2 regions of the Xanthomonas graminis pv. graminis genome follow, and region 2 is predicted to be linked to the other one. Evidence: predicted binding sites of a transcription regulator. Region 2 holds the regulator's gene; the other holds the start of a gene.
What was found. The regulator FliA, encoded in region 2, starts transcription of late flagellar genes. The targets are predictions, from matches to a motif close to TAAAGTTTNNCNNNCNNNGGCCGATAA.
Positions count from the first base shown of each region.

Region 1 (7,935 bases), 1.9 Mb from region 2:
GCGCAGCACGCCGTTCTGGCCGCCGGGGGGCGTGCCTTCGAATTGGGTCAGGGCGGCGACCAGTTCGGCATGCAGGCGGATGCGGCCCATCTCGCGCATGATGCGGATATCCTCGTGGCGCAGTTCGCGGTTGGCCACCACTTCGCGCTTGTAGTCGAGGATTTCCGGATACTTGCGCGCCATGTTCAGCGCGTCGGCGACGCACTCCACCGTATCGGCGTCGGCGGTCAGCGGCTCGCGGCTGTTGAAGGCCGTGAGCCAGCGCTCGAAGCCGGCGGTGCGGTCGAACATGTTGGCGATGAACCAGATCACGAACAGGATCGCGACCCAGGAACTGACCACGATCACGATGCGTGAGAAGGTCAGGTGATAGTCGTGCTGCCACAGCTGATTGGTGATCACGCCCAGGATGATCAGCGAGATCGCCTGCCAGCCGATGATCGAGGCCACCAGCCATTGCTGTTTGGCTGCGGCCAGCAGATTCACCTCCGAGCGTAGCTGCGCCTCGCTCTTGTGCTGCCAGTGCGCGACCTGTTCGGGGAACGAGCGCTGGTGCAGCGCGTTGTCCTCCAGCAACAATCCCAACCCCTTGAACAAAGCGATCATGACAGGCTCCCTGCAGATGCGGTGACGGACGACGAGCGACGCAGCTTCTTTCTAGCACAGTGTCCGCAATTGGCATGTTGCATCCGCACATGGGCAGATCGCGGCGCGCTGCCGCGCAGCACCATCGCGGCGCGCGCGCCTGGCCTTGGCGGGCCGCCCGCGGTCCGGTGTGGCGCGCGCGGTTTGCACGGCGCATGCATTCCGAATGACGGCATCGCGCAGCGCGCCCGCCGCCGGGTCGGCGTCGCCCCGCAGCGCCTGGCGCAGTGGCCCGATTGAGCGGGCCGCCGGCCGCTGGCCGAGCGTGGGTTTTTTTGCCGCCGCGCCGACAAAGCTGAACGGCAGTGGCGCTGCGGCGGACGGCCTGCGCCGCGGCGCCGCCGTCCGGTCAAGATTGCCGCACCCGGGCCGCTCTATGCAGGACCGATGCAGCGCCGCTCCGCCACCGCCGACAAGCTCTACGACGTCCGCTTCAGGCAGCGCCTGCGGCGCGCGTTGCGCGCGCCGCTGCGCGCGATCCTGGTCTGGGGACTGGCCTTGGCGCTGTTGCTGGCCTGCGGGCTGGCCTATGTGCTGGCGCAGGACCGCGGCAACCGCCTGGCCGCCGCGCAGCGGCAGAGCCTGGCGCTGGCGACCGGCGCCGACCGCCTGCTGCAGCTGGAGCTGGACAACCTCAGCCAGGCGCTGCGCGGCGAAGGCGTGGGCGCGCAAACGCTGCTGGCCGACGCGCCGGCGCGCGCGCCGGCGCTGATCGAGGCATCGCTGCGCGGGTTGTTGCGGCGCCATCCGGAACTCCACGACGTCGCGCTGCTGGATGCGCAGGGCCAGCGCAGGTTCGGCGGGCCAGGCGATCCGACCTTGCGCGAATGGGCGCTGGGCTCGCGCCGCAATGGCGAGGACGTGTTCGTCGGCCCGTGCCGGCGCCTGGCCGACGGGCAAGCGCTGGTGGCGCTTGCGCTGCCGCTGGCATCGGGCGACTGGGTGGTGGCGCATTGGCGGGTCGCGGCGCTGCAACGCATCGTCGGCGGGGTCGATACCGGGCGCGACGGGGTGGTCGCGCTGACCGATACGCATGGCCTGCTGCTTGCGGCCAGCAGCGCCGCGGCCGGGACCACCGGCACCCGCATACGGCTGCCGTTGGGCCTGGTGCGCGGGCGGCCGCAGGGCAGCGCGATGGGCATGCACCATGCGGTGTTCGGCCAGCAGGCGCGCATGCTGGCGGTGAGCGGCGGAGGCGACTATCCGTTGCTGGCGGTGGCCGGGCTGTCGGTGCGCGAGGCGCTGGCGCCGTGGTGGTGGTTCGCCGGTGCGGCACTGTCGGTCTATCTGCTGTATCTGGCCGGATTCGGCTACCTGCTGGGCAGCCTGCGCCGCGCCGAAGGCCGCCAGCGGCAGATGCTGGAGCGCTTGCGCCGCGGCGACGAGGAGCTGCGCCTGGCGCACGAGATGGGCGGTATCGGTACCTGGCGGGTCGAGGCCGATCAGGGCCACCTGCTGCTGGCCGAGCCGACCGGCGCCCTGTTCGGGGCGCCGCAGCTACGCATGAGCCTGCCCGCGTTCCTGGCCCGGGTGCACGACGACGATCGCGCGCGGGTCGAGCAGTTGTACGACCAGGCGCTGCATGGCAACGGCGAGTACAACGTGGTGTACCGCATACACTTGCCCGATGGCGGCCTGCGCTGGCTGGCCGCGCGCGGTGCGCGGGTGCAGGGCCGCGACGGGTTGTGCATGACCGGTGCGGTGCAGGACGTCAGCGAGCGGCTCGAGGCGCAGGCGCGGCTGTTCGACGCCGAGCGCCAGTTCCGCCTGGTGTTCGAGCGCAACCCGTTGCCGTTCTGGCTGTTCGCGGTGGACAGCCTGCGTTTCCTGGAAGTGAACCAGGCGGCGATCCGCCAGTACGGCTACAGCCGCGAAGAATTCCTCGGCATGACCCTGCTCGAGTTGCGCCCGCGCAGCGAGGCCGAACGGCTGCTGCAGGACGTGCGCACGTCGCGCGAGGGCTTCGACGCCCCGAGCGTGTGGACCCACCAGCGCAAGGACGGCAGCCTGCTGTCGGTGCGGGTGCACAGCGCGGACCTGGACTTCGGCGGCGTGCCGGCGCGGCTGATCCTGGCCGAGGACGTCAGCCAGCGCATGGCGGACGAGCGCGAGCTGGCGTTCCGCGCCAGCCACGATGTCACCACCGGGCTGCTCAATCCGCGCGCCCTGGCCGAGGCGCTGGACGCGCGCCGGCAGGCCGGCTACGCGGTGGCCTACGCGCAGTTGCGCGGGCTGGCGCTGATCGGCGCCACGCTGGGCCAGGCCGCTGGCGATGCGGTGCGCTGCGCGGTGGCGCAGCGGCTGCGCGGGCTGGGCGAACGCTTCGGCCTGACTGCGCATCAGCCGTCGCAGGACTTCGTGCTGGCGGTGCTGGATGCGCAGCAGCTGCCGCAGGCGCTGCAGGCCTTGCTCGAAGCGGTGTCGGCGCCGGTGCAGGGCGGCGCCTTCACCCAGCAGTTGCAGGCGCACGTCGGTGTGGCGCTATGCCCGGACGATGCCGCCGGCGCCGAGGAGACCATCGGCAGCGCCGCGCAGGCCGCGCATGCGGCGCAGGCCGAGGGGCGCAGCGTGGTCCGTTTCGAGCGCAGCATGTCCGCGCGCATCGGCGAACGCCTGCGTCTTGCCGGGCGCATCCATCAGGCGATCGCGCGGCAGGAGTTCGAGCTGCATTTCCAGCCGATCATGCACGCCGGCAGCGGTGCGCCGCGCCTGCTCGAGGCGCTGATCCGCTGGCCGCAGGCCGACGGCAGCTACATCGCCCCGGACCAGTTCATCCAGCTGTGCGAGGACACCGGGCTGATCCTGCCGCTCGGGCGCTGGGTGATGCAGGCGGCCGCGCAGGCGCGGCAGCAGCTGGCGCTGCGTGGCTGGGCCGATCTGCCGGTGGCGGTGAACGTGTCGGCGCTGCAGTTCTTCGACGGCGACCTGGTTGCGGACCTGGTGCAGGCCTGCGCCGCGGCCGGCCTGGCCGTCGACGGCCTGCACCTGGAACTGACCGAGAGCAGCCTGATGCGGCAGCCGCAGCAGGCGCTGGAGGTGTTGCGGCAGCTGCGTGCGCTGGGGGTGAGCGTGGCGCTGGACGATGTCGGCACCGGGTTCTCCAGCATGGCCTACCTGCGCGACCTGCCACTGGACACGCTGAAGATCGACCGCAGTTTCATCGCCGACGTGCATCGTGACGCGCGTAACGCCTCGATCTGCGAGGCCTTGCTCACGCTCGGCCGCAGCCTGGGCCTGGACGTGGTGGCCGAAGGCGTAGAGACCGAGGAACAGCTGCAGTGGCTGCGCGCGCAAGGCTGCGACCAGGTGCAGGGCTATCTGCTGGGCCGGCCGGCGCCGCTGGCGCAGGTCATCGACGCGCTCGGCGCGCGTGATGCGCAGGACGCGGTCACAGCATGAGGTCGATGCCGTGCGGCGCGCCCGGTGCCGGCAGCGGCTCGCCGTCCCAGTAGCGGCGCAACGGTTCGCGGACCAGGTCCAGCGCGGTCGAGGCGCCGCGCACGCCGGGAAAACGCTGCAGGTTGTGCGACTGCAGTGCGAGCATGCGCCGATCCTGCTCGCCGACCTTGCGCAGCAGCGGCCACACCAGCCAGCGCACCGCCCACGCCGGCGCCCAGCGCCCGTCCACGTGCAGGCTGGCGAACACCTCGGTGCTGCGCGGGCCGACCGGGGTGAAGTGCAGGCTGATCCGCACGCGGCCGCCGCGGGCGTAGCGGTATTCGATCTGCGCGGTGCCGGGCGCGGCGAAATGCGCGCGCTCCAGCGTGCGCGGCGATTCGAACAGCCGGTACAGCCAGCCGCTCTGCGCGGCGGCGCCGGCGTAGTCGACATGGAAGCCTTCGTCCGTAGTCTGCAGGCTGGCACGCATCGCGCTGCGCGCGCCGCCGCGGCGCACCAGCCCCGGATGCAGCAGGTGGGTGTGCAGCGGATCGAGGAAGTTCTCCAGCGCATCGACCACGTGTGCCTCCCAGCGCGTGCGCCACAGGAAGCGCCGCACTGAAGGTTGCAGTTGCTGCACCAGCTGTGCCGGGTGCGCGTCGCCGTCGGGATCCGGGCGCAGCCAGATCACGCCGTCGTGTTCGCGCGCGGCGAATGCGCGCACCCGCACCGCCGGCAGCGGCTGTCCGGGCGGCATGCCGGGAATCGCGCGCAGCGCACCGTCGCGGCCGAAGCGCCAGCCGTGGTACGGACAGGCCAGGCCGTCGCCGCTGGCGCAGCCGGCCGACAGCGGCGCGTGCCGGTGCGGGCAACGGTCTTCCAGCGCGAGCAGGCTGCCGTCGGCGCAGCGCGCGATCGCCGCATGCCGGTCCATCACCGTCACCGCCAGCGGCCGCTGCCGCAGCGCGTCGGCGCGGGCCACGGCGAACCAGTGTCGGTACAGCGAGGGATGCCAGTCGGTCATGCCCACTAGCGTCGCATGCGCAGCATGCCGATGTCCGTGCACACGCCCTAGGCGACGACCGTCCCGGTCACCCTGTTGCGCCCGCCGTGCTTGGCCGCATACAGCGCCTGATCGGCGATGACGACCAGCTTCTGCCACTCGATCTGCGCCTGCGTCGAAATGCAATAGCCGATGCTGACCGTGCAGAACAGCGCGGCGCTGGCCGCAGGCGCGATTTCCTTGCGTTCGACCACGCGCCGCAGGCGTTCGGCGATGTCGCGCACCACCGATTCGTCGCCATGCGGGATCAGCACCATGAACTCCTCGCCGCCGACGCGGGCGAGAAAGTCCGGGCTGCGGATATGCCGCGCCAGCGTGTCGGCGATGGCGATCAGGACCTGGTCGCCGGTCGCGTGGCCCAGGCGGTCGTTGATCGATTTGAAGTTGTCGACGTCGATCATCAGCACCGCGATCGGCGAGTTCCTGCCGCGCGCCTCCTGCGTGGCCGACTCGCCCTTTTCCCACATGATCCGGCGGTTGGCGACGCCCGTGAGGGAGTCCTGCGAGGCGTGGCGAATCAGTTCCGCGTTCATCTTCCGGGCCAGCATCCACAGGAACCCGGGGGTGATGATCGAGGTCAGCACCATGCGCGCGAGCAGGCCGAATTTCGACGTCGGGTCGACGCTCGTGTCCGCGAGCGGATGGATCGACCACCAGGCGATGCGCAGCAGCAGCATCAAGGCCCACAGGAAGTGGAACGCGGCAGTGAAGCGTGCCGCGGTGCGTGCCGTTGCGTCAGCATGGCGCCACAAGGCCATGCCGGTGGCAACGGTCAACAGGCCGCGCAGGGTGCAGCCGAAAATCACCATGATCCTGAGATTCTCGCCTCCACTTTGTACGCAATAGATCTCCGCCGCACCGATCAGCGCGACCGAGACCAGGATCCAGGGCTGGATCAGTGGCCGCCGCAGATAGGCGTGCACCGCGCACAACTCCAACACCGTGGCGGCATCGATCGTCAAGTTGCCGATCAATCCCAGAACGGTGCCGTGCGCCGGCAACGCCGTCGGCAGCACGAGTGCGCCAAAGCCAGCCGCGAACGTGGCGTAGCTCAGGCCAAGCAGCAGCAATCCGTTCGTGTGCTTGGCTTTGCGCCCGGTCAAATGGATGGCAAAGAACACCGCCGACGAGACCGCTGCCAGCAAGGCATTGACGATCAGCAAGGTGCCAGCGTGAACCAGGTGTGTGATCGAATCCACAGGTCGCCCAGTCCGCGCTGCAAACGATTTTCAGAAGCCGCCCAGTATAGGGCAGCGAGAATATGTGAGACGCCCGTTTGCAGCAGTTTTCTCATGGAAAACGTTTCCAGATGCCCTGTAGGGCACGACACCGTTCGTGCACACGCTGGATTGGTTTTGCAGGCGCGGCATAGGTCGACGGCAAGGGGCGGTTCGGTCCATCGGGGTTCCTGGCGCTGCAGCTTGGGCTTGCCCTGATATCGGCGAGGGGTGCGTGGCCTTTAGCCCTTTGCGGTTGCGACCATGGCGGCAACGCATGCCGGTCGTTCACAGCCGATAGCGGCGCATCAGTGGTACGCCGATGCGTTCGGTCAGCGCGCCGAGCGCGGCGATCGGCTGGCGCCGGCGCAACGGCAGGTGGCGCGCATCCACTGCGCTGTACTCGATCACCGGCATGCCGCCGCGCTGGCGCTTGAAACTGGCGGCGCCGGCGCTCTGGTTCAGTCGGCGTCCGTACCGCAGCGCATGTTCGAACCCGCAGGCGGTGAGCGTGCGGTACAGCGCCAGCCGTTGGGGTTGCCGCAGGTCGTAGCCGACGATCGGCGCGGTCAGCGTCTGCCCCACGCCGAACAGACCGGTGATGCAGACCAGCTCGCCGCGCGCGTCGCGAAAGCCGTCGAAGTGCAGCAGCCCGGCGCGGTGCCAGGCGCTCAGGAACGCGGCGCGGTAGGCCGGATTGCAGCGCGAATACTTGTCCAGGTACAGCTGCGCGTACAGTGCGGCGATGCGTGGGTAGTCGGCCTCGCCGATGGCGGCGTTGCCGCAGCGCTGCAGGTCGGTGCGCGCGGTCAGCTTGAGATCGCGGGCCAGGTCGCGGTGCCGCAGCAGCGCCGGCCAGTCGTCGTACAGATACACCTGGCGGCTGCCGATCAGGGTGAAGCCATCCGCCTGCAGCGCCTCCAGCCACTGCGGCGTGTCCACCCGGTTGAGCGAGCGGAACCACAGCGCATGCTCCGGCCAGCGCGTGCGCGCCGCGTCCAGCAAGGCGCCCAGGCCTTCGCGCGGCAGCGGCGGATACAGGTTGGTGGACAGCAGCCAGTTGTTGAGGGTGACCGCGCGGTCGATCCGCGCCCAGTCCAGCCAGGCGCCGATGCCGCTGCACAGTCCGCGCAGCGGCGCGGCCAGCGCGCGCGGCAACAGGCGCGCGGCCTCCTCGGCGGCGTAGTCGGCATAGGTGGTGCGCGGCGAGCAGACCCAGGCGTTGCCGGTGCGCTCTTCGCTGACCGTGACCGGCATCGACAGCGTGCCGGCCTGCAGCATGTCGATGCGGGCGTACAGGTTGCCGGCCACGTGCTGCGCGTCGCGGCCGGCATGCAGGGCGGCGAAGCGCTGCGCCTGCACGGCGTAGTCGTTGCCGGCCTCGGCGTCGCCGTTCATGGCGGCGGCAGGGCCTGGCCGTCCCATTCGGTATCGCGGGTGGAGGCGGCGCGCACGCTGCAGCGCTGCGCCAGCGCCAGCCGCGCATGGCTGCCCAGGTCGCACAGCGCGCCGGCCAGTGGGCGCCGATCGCCGCGCGGGGCGAGCACGTCGTCGGCGCGGGCGTAGTCGTGCCGCCATTGCGGCAGGCGGCCATGGCGCAGCGCCGCCGGCAACGCGACGCCGAGCATCAAC
Region 1 is NZ_CP076255.1:4,087,045-4,094,979, reverse strand. Features, by position in the region: gene KHF85_RS17790 (hypothetical protein) at 1-606, opposite strand, end outside; gene KHF85_RS17785 (bifunctional diguanylate cyclase/phosphodiesterase) at 1,033-4,044, shown strand; gene KHF85_RS17780 (Rieske 2Fe-2S domain-containing protein) at 4,034-5,047, opposite strand; gene KHF85_RS17775 (GGDEF domain-containing protein) at 5,095-6,249, opposite strand; gene KHF85_RS17770 (hypothetical protein) at 6,592-7,701, opposite strand; gene KHF85_RS17765 (ATP-grasp domain-containing protein) at 7,698-7,935, opposite strand, start outside.
Region 1: the regulator FliA is predicted to act here: its motif matches at 6,522-6,548, upstream of KHF85_RS17775 (GGDEF domain-containing protein).

Region 2 (7,935 bases):
GGTGGTGCCGCTGGCCGCGCCGGTGCTGGATGCGCTGTTCACCTTCAACATCGCGATCTCGCTGATGGTGCTGCTGGCGGTGGTCTACGTGAAGCGGCCGCTGGAGTTCAGCATCTTCCCGATCGTGCTGCTGATGACCACGATGCTGCGCCTGGCGCTGAACGTGGCCTCCACCCGCGTGATCCTGATCAACGGCCAGGACGGCCACGGCGCCGCCGGCAAGGTCATCGAGGCGTTCGGCGAGTTCGTGATCGGCGGCAACTACGCGGTCGGCATCGTGGTGTTCGCGATCCTGACCATTATCAACTTCGTGGTCATCACCAAGGGCGCCGGGCGCGTGTCGGAAGTGACCGCGCGCTTCATCCTCGACGCCATGCCCGGCAAGCAGATGGCGATCGACGCCGACCTCAACGCCGGCCTGCTGACCCGCGAGGAAGCCAAGGCCCGGCGCGAGGAGGTCCGCGAGGAAGCCGACTTCTACGGCTCGATGGACGGCGCCAGCAAGTTCATCCGCGGCGACGCCATCGCCGGCATCCTGATCCTGTTCATCAACCTGATCGGCGGCATGGCGGTCGGCGTCCTGCAGCACGGCATGCCGGTGGCGCAGGCCGCGTCCACCTATACGCTGCTGTCGATCGGCGACGGCCTGGTGGCGCAGCTGCCGGCGCTGCTGGTGTCCTCGGCGGTGGCGATGCTGGTCACCCGCGCCTCGCGCTCGCAGGACATGGGCGCCTCGATGATGGGCCAGGTGTTCGGCCAGCACAAAGCGCTGGCGGTGGCCGCGGCGATCCTGGGCCTGGTCGGCCTGGTCCCGGGCATGCCCAACGTCGCTTTCTTGACGCTGGCGCTGATCCTGGGCCTGCTGGCCTGGAAAATGTGGAAGCGCAGCCTGCTGCCGGAAGAAGCCAAGCCGGATCCGGCGCAGCAGGCGGCCAGCGCCGGCGCGCAGGCCAACGCCGAACTGGGCTGGGACGAACTGCGCCCGATCGATCCGCTGGGCCTGGAGGTCGGCTACCGGCTGATCCCGCTGGTGGACAAGACCCAGGGCGGCGAACTGATGGCGCGGATCAAGGGCGTGCGCCGCAAGCTGACCCAGGACATCGGCTTCCTGATCCCGCCGGTGCACATCCGCGACAACCTGGAGCTGCCGGCCAACGCCTACCGCCTGCTGGTGCACGGCGTACCGGTGGCCACCGCCGACATCCATCCCGACCGCGAGCTGGCGCTGGACCCCGGCGGCGCGCTGGGCAAGATCGACGGCATTCCCGGCAAGGATCCGGCGTTCGGCCTGGACGCGATCTGGATCCAGCCGCACCAGCGCGCCCAGGCCGAGACCATGGGCTACACCGTGGTCGATCCGGCCACGGTGATCGCCACCCACCTGTCGCACCTGATCCGCGAGCACGCCCCGGAGCTGCTCGGCCATGAGGAAGTGCAGCAGCTGCTGGCCACGCTGGCCAAGAGTGCGCCGAAGCTGGTCGAGGACCTCACCCCCAAGGCGCTGCCGCTGTCGGTGGTGGTGCGCGTGCTGCAGAACCTGCTGATCGAGAAGATCCCGGTGCGGCAGCTGCGCAAGATCGTCGAGGCGCTGGTCGAACAGGCCCCGCAGAGTCAAGAACCCGGCGTGCTCACCGCCGCGGTGCGCAACGCGCTGGGCCGGTTCATCGTCCAGGAAATCTCGGGAATGTCCGCCGAACTGCCGGTGTACACCCTGGCCCCGCAATTGGAACGTGTCTTGCAAGACTCTACGCAAGGCAACGGTGCCGCGCTGGAACCAGGGTTGGCCGAGCGACTGCACCAGAGCCTGGCCGAATGCGTCAGCAAGCAGGAAGCGCGCAACGAACCGGCCGTGGTGCTGGTACCGGCGCAAGTCCGCGCCGCGCTGGCCAGGCTGGTCCGCCACAGCGTCCCCTCGCTGTCGGTGCTGTCCTACAGCGAAGTACCGGAAGACAAGCGGTTGAAGTTGGTGGGAACGATTAGTTGAAGCCGGGACCCGGGACGAGGGACCCGGGACTCGGAAGCGCAACGGTCAGGAATCGGAATAGACAAATGAATGCTCGCAAACACATCCCCATCCAAACGCGATCGCAAGCTGCGGCCTCCAGGCGCTTGCTGTTGCCGAGTCCCGGGTCCCGAGTCCCGCCCCGAAGGTGACCGCATGAAAATCAAACGCTTCGTAGCTCCCGACATGCGCACCGCGTTCCGCATGGTGCGCGACGAGCACGGCCCGGATGCGGTGATCCTGTCCAACCGGCGCACCGACGAGGGCATCGAGATCGTCGCCGCCAGCAACTACGACGAAGCTCTGGTGCAGCAGGCCCTGGATGCGGCGCGGCCGGAAGAGCCGGCGCCGCGGCTGCAGGTGTCGGCCGCCAATCCGGCGCCGCGTGCGGCCAAGTCCGGCGCCATGGCCAACCCGGCGATGGCGATGATGGCCGCGATCAGCGAGCGCCGCTCCCCGGCCACGGCCAGCGTGGCCACCGCCGCGCCGGCGCGGCCGCTGACTCAGCCCGCCGCGATCGCCGTCTCGGCGATGCCCGCCGGCAGCGCACCCGCGCCGAACCGTCCGGCCGCCGCAGCGCAGGCCCCTGCCCCGGCTCCGGCCGCCGCCGACGTGCCCTTCGCCGAATTCCGCATTCCCGAGGACGTGTTCCGCAACGCGCCGATCAGCGTGCCGATGGCGAGCCCGTTCGCCGTCCCGGCCGCGGCCAGCGCCGCGGCCAGCGCCGCCGCCGTGCCGGCGTGGCTGGAGGACATCGCCGCGGTGTCGCTGAGCCCGGCCGCCACGCCGGGCGCCCCGGCTGCGCCCAGCGCCGAACCGGTCGCCGCCGCCACGGTGCCGGCCCCCGCTGCCGGCAGCGCCGGGATCCCGGCGCTGCCGGCCCTGACGCCGGTGCCGAGCTTCCCGGCAGCGCAGAACGACGAACAATTGACTCAGCTGCGCGACGAACTGGCGCTGATGCGGCAGATGATCGAGCGCGAGATGAACCGGCTCACCGACGAGCGCCTGCGCGGTTCGCCGGTGCGCGCCCAGGCGCTGGAGCTGATGGACGACTACGGCTTCGACAGCGGCCTCATCCGCGACGTGGTCATGCAGATCCCCGCCGACCTGGAGCTGCACCGTGGCCGCGGGCTGATGCTGGGGCTGCTGTCCAAGCGCCTGCCGATCGCGCCGCTGGATCCGATCGAGGAAGGCGGCGTGATCGCCCTGATCGGCCCCACCGGCGCCGGCAAGACCACCACCATCGCCAAGCTGGCCTCGCGCTTCCTGGAACGCCACGCCGCCCGCGACGTGGCCCTGGTCACCACCGATACCATCCGCGTCGGCGGCCGCGAACAGCTGCACAGCTACGGCCGCCAGCTCGGCATCGCCGTGCACGAGGCCGACAGCGACGCCGCCCTGCAGCAGTTGCTGGAGCGCCTGCGCGACTACAAGCTGGTGCTCATCGACACCGCCGGCATGGGCCAGCGCGACCGCGCCCTGGCCGCACAATTGCACTGGCTGCGCGCCTCGCGAGTGGTCCGGTCCTTGCTAGTACTCCCTGCCAACGCGCATTTCTCCGACCTGGACGAGGTGGTGCGCCGGTTCGCCGGCGCCGATCCACAGGGGGTGATCTTGACCAAGCTGGATGAAACCGGGCGGTTTGGCAGTGCCCTGTCGGTGGTCGCGGACCACCGGCTTCCCATCACCTGGGTGACCGATGGTCAGCGCGTGCCGGACGACCTGCACCGCGCCAACGCCGCCAGCCTGGTATTGCGCCTTGAAGATTTGCGGCGCGCTGCCGATAAGCCCTGTACTCCGGAGCAGAACCATGCCGTCGCGTGATTACGCCAATCTCACCAATGCCTTCCCCCTGTCGGCAACCCGCAGCGAACCGCTGGGTCCGCTAGGCCCGGTGCGCACGATCGCCGTGACCGGCGGCAAGGGCGGCGTGGGCAAGACCAACATCTCGGTCAACCTGTCGATGGCGCTGGCCGACATGGGCAAGCGCACCCTGCTGCTGGACGCCGACCTTGGCCTGGCCAACGTCGACGTGCTGCTCGGGCTGACCCCCAGGTTCACCCTGGCCGACCTGGTCGCCGGGCGCTGCACCCTGGAAGAAGTGCTGATCGACATGCCCAACGGGTTGATGGTGGTGCCCGCCGCCTCCGGCCGCCGGCACATGGCCGAACTGCCGCCCGCTCAGCACGTCGGCCTGGTCAACGTGTTCTCCGAGCTGCAGCGCGAGCTGGACGTGATGATCATCGACACCGCCGCCGGCATCACCGACAGCGTGCTGACCTTCTGCCAGGCCGCGCAGGACGCGGTGGTGGTGGTCTGCGACGAACCGGCCTCGATCACCGACGCCTACGCCCTGATCAAGGTGCTGTCGCGCGAACGCGGCGTGGACCGGGTGCAGATCGTCGCCAACATGGTCCGCGACGCCAACGAAGGCCGCCTGCTGTACGACAAGCTGAGCCGGGTGTGCGAGAAATTCCTCGGCGACGTGTCGCTGAACTACCTGGGCTGCGTGCCGCAGGACGACTGGCTGCGCCTGTCGGTGCAGCGCCAGCAGCCGGTGGTCAAGGCCTACCCGTCCAGCCCGTCGGCGCAGGCGATCACCGAAATCGCCCGCCGCACCTCGCGCTGGCAGGCGCCGACCGTGCCACGCGGCAACGTCGAGTTCTTCGTCGAACGGATCATCCAGCGGGGGGTCGCCGCATGAACGCCGCCGCCCAATACCGCGCCGTGCAGCGCAACAGTTCCAACGACTACATCGCCCAGCATTCGGACCTGGTGCGGCGCATCGCCCACCACCTGGCGGCCCGGCTACCGGCCAGCGTCGAGATCGACGACCTGATCCAGGCCGGCATGATCGGCCTGATCGAGGCGTCGCGCAGCTACGACGCCGACCAGGGCGCCTCGTTCGAAACCTACGCCTCGATCCGCATCCGCGGCTCGATGATCGACGAGATCCGCCGCGGCGACTGGGTGCCGCGCTCGGTGCACCGCCGTGCCCGCGACGCCGCCTCGGCGGTGCGCAAGATCGAACAGAGCACCGGCCGGGCCGCTGCCGCCAACGAAGTGGCCGCGGCGATGGACATGCCGCTTCCCGACTACATGCGATTGATGGAAGATGCCGCACGCGGCCAGGTACTGAGCCTGGAGTCGCGGGTCGAGGACCATGGCGAGCTGGACACCATCGCCAAGGGCGGCCCCAATCCACAGCAAATGCTGGAACGCAGCGAGTTCGGCCGCGAGCTGGGCAAGGCGATCGGGCAGTTGCCCGAACGCGAGCAGCTGGTGCTGTCGCTGTACTACGAACAGGAATTGAACCTGAAGGAAATCGGCGCGGTGCTCGGTGTCAGCGAGTCGCGCGTCTGCCAGATCCACGGCCAGGCCACGGTACGCTTGCGCGGACGCTTGAAAGCGTTCGAAGCGGCAGACGCCGGCCTGGAAGACGAAGAATAAGACCCAAGGGAGTTAGCGGTGAACAAGAACATGCGGATTTTGATCGTGGACGATTTCTCGACGATGCGGCGCATCGTCAAGAATCTGCTCGGCGATCTGGGCTTCACCAACACTGCAGAGGCCGAAGACGGCAACAGTGCGCTGGCGGCACTGCGCTCGGCACCGTTCGAGTTCGTGGTCACCGACTGGAACATGCCCGGCATGACCGGCATCGACCTGCTGCGCAACATCCGCGCCGACGACAAGCTCAAGCACCTGCCGGTGCTGATGGTGACCGCCGAGGCCAAGCGCGAGCAGATCATCGAGGCGGCGCAGTGCGGCGTGAACGGCTACATCATCAAGCCGTTCACCGCGCAGACGCTGCAGGAGAAGCTGGGCAAGATCTTCGAACGCCTGGGAGCGACCGCCTGATGCAAGCCACCGCCGAACGCAGCGCCCTGATCGAACGCCTGCAAGGTGCGCTGGACGCACTGGAGCGCGGCGACGAAACCGCCTGGCGCAAGGAAATCGACACCCTGGCCGCCTGGCGCACGCGGCCGATGATGCAGGGCCTGAGCCGGCTGGCGCGCGACCTGGGCCAGGCGCTCGGCGAGCTGCCGGTCATTCCCAGCGAAGCCGGCGAACTGGACGACGCCTGCTCGCGCCTGGACCACGTGGTGGAGATGACCGAGAAGGCCAGCCACCGCACCCTGGACCTGGCCGAGGAATGCCGCGCGCTGGCCGAACAGCTGCGCGCCGGCGGCCTGACCGGCGACCAGGGCGAGATCCTCGACAAGATCCGCCACAATCTCACCGAGATGGCCCTGGCGCAGAGCTTCCAGGACCTGACCGGGCAGATCATCCGCCGCGTGGCGACCATCGTGCGCCGCGTGCACGAGGGCTTCGGCGCGCTCGGCCTGCCGCCGAAGGACGACAAGAAACCCGACGGCGGCCTGGCCGGCCCGGCGCTGGCCGGTCTGGACCGCCACGGCGTGTCGCAGAACGACGCCGACGATCTGCTGTCCGGGCTAGGGTTGTAATCCGATGAGCGCCGTGCCCGACGACATCGCTGCCGACTTCATCATCGAGGCCCAGGAAATCCTGGACCGGCTCGGCGAGCAACTGGTGTCGCTGGAGCATGCGCCCGAGGACAGCGAACAGCTCAATGCCGTGTTCCGCGGGTTCCACACGCTCAAGGGCGGCGCCGGATTCCTGGCGATCAACGCCATGGTCGAGCTGTGCCACGCCGCCGAGGACACCCTGGGCCAGGCGCGCGCCGGCCAGGCCACGCTGCAGGCGCGGCACTTCGACGCCGCGCAGCAGTCGCTGGACTACCTGCAATCGATGCTCGACGCGTTCGGCAGCGGCAGCGAACCGCCGCGCGCGCCGCAACAGCTGATCGCGCAGTTTGCGACCAGCGGCGAAGAAACCGCCGTGCCGTCGGGACCCGGGACTCGGGACTCGGGACCCGGCAAAAGCGCTGCACATGCAACGGCCGGTTCCGCCGATTCCGAATTGATCAGCGACGACGAGTTCGAAGCCCTACTGGACAACCTGCACGGTGCCGCTCCCGGCGCCGGAGCACCGCTTTCCCGAGTCCCGAGTCCCGAGTCCCGAGTCCCGACGGCGCCGAAGGCAGCCGCAGCGCCAGCCAAAGCCTCCGAACCCGAACAAACCGTGCGCGTGGACACCAAGCGCCTGGACGCGATCGTCAACCTGATCGGCGAACTGGTGCTGTCGCGCAACCGGCTCAAGACCCTGCGCGTGCGCCTGCGCGACGAAGAACTGGACCGCGCGGTCAGCAGCCTGGACATCGCCACCTCGCGCCTGCAATCGGCGGTGATGCGCACCCGCATGCAGCCGGTCGGCAAGGTGTTCTCGCGCTTCCCCAAGGTCGCGCGCGACGTTGCCCGCTCCTTGAACAAGGAAGTGGACCTGGAACTGATCGGCGCCGACACCGAACTGGACCGCAACCTGGTCGAGGCGCTGGCCGATCCGCTGGTGCACCTGGTGCGCAACGCGATCGACCACGGCATCGAATCGCCGGCGCTGCGCGAGGCCACCGGCAAGCCGCGCGGCGGCCACGTGCGCCTGTCGGCGCAGCAGGAAGGCGACTACGTCAGCATCGAGGTGCAGGACGACGGCGCCGGCATCGACCCGGAACGGCTGCGCGCCAAGGCGCGCGAGAAGGGCCTGATCGATCCGGAAGCCGCCGCGCGCCTGACCACCGAAGAATGCCTGCACCTGGTGTTCCTGCCCGGTTTCTCGACCAAGGCCGAAGTCACCGACATCTCCGGCCGCGGCGTCGGCATGGACGTGGTGCAGTCGCGCATCCGCGAACTCAGCGGGCAGATCCAGATCCAGTCCGAACTGGGCCGCGGCAGCCGCTTCCTGATCCGCGTGCCGCTGACCCTGGCGATCCTGCCGACCCTGCTGGTGCAGGCCGGCGACACCGTCTATGCGCTGCCGCTGGCGCGCGTGGTCGAAGTGCTGCATGCGCCGCG
Region 2 is NZ_CP076255.1:2,218,975-2,226,909, reverse strand. Features, by position in the region: gene flhA (flagellar biosynthesis protein FlhA) at 1-1,984, shown strand, start outside; gene flhF (flagellar biosynthesis protein FlhF) at 2,159-3,826, shown strand; gene KHF85_RS09705 (MinD/ParA family ATP-binding protein) at 3,813-4,706, shown strand; gene KHF85_RS09700 (RNA polymerase sigma factor FliA) at 4,703-5,452, shown strand; gene cheY (chemotaxis response regulator CheY) at 5,471-5,863, shown strand; gene KHF85_RS09690 (protein phosphatase CheZ) at 5,863-6,471, shown strand; gene KHF85_RS09685 (chemotaxis protein CheA) at 6,476-7,935, shown strand, end outside.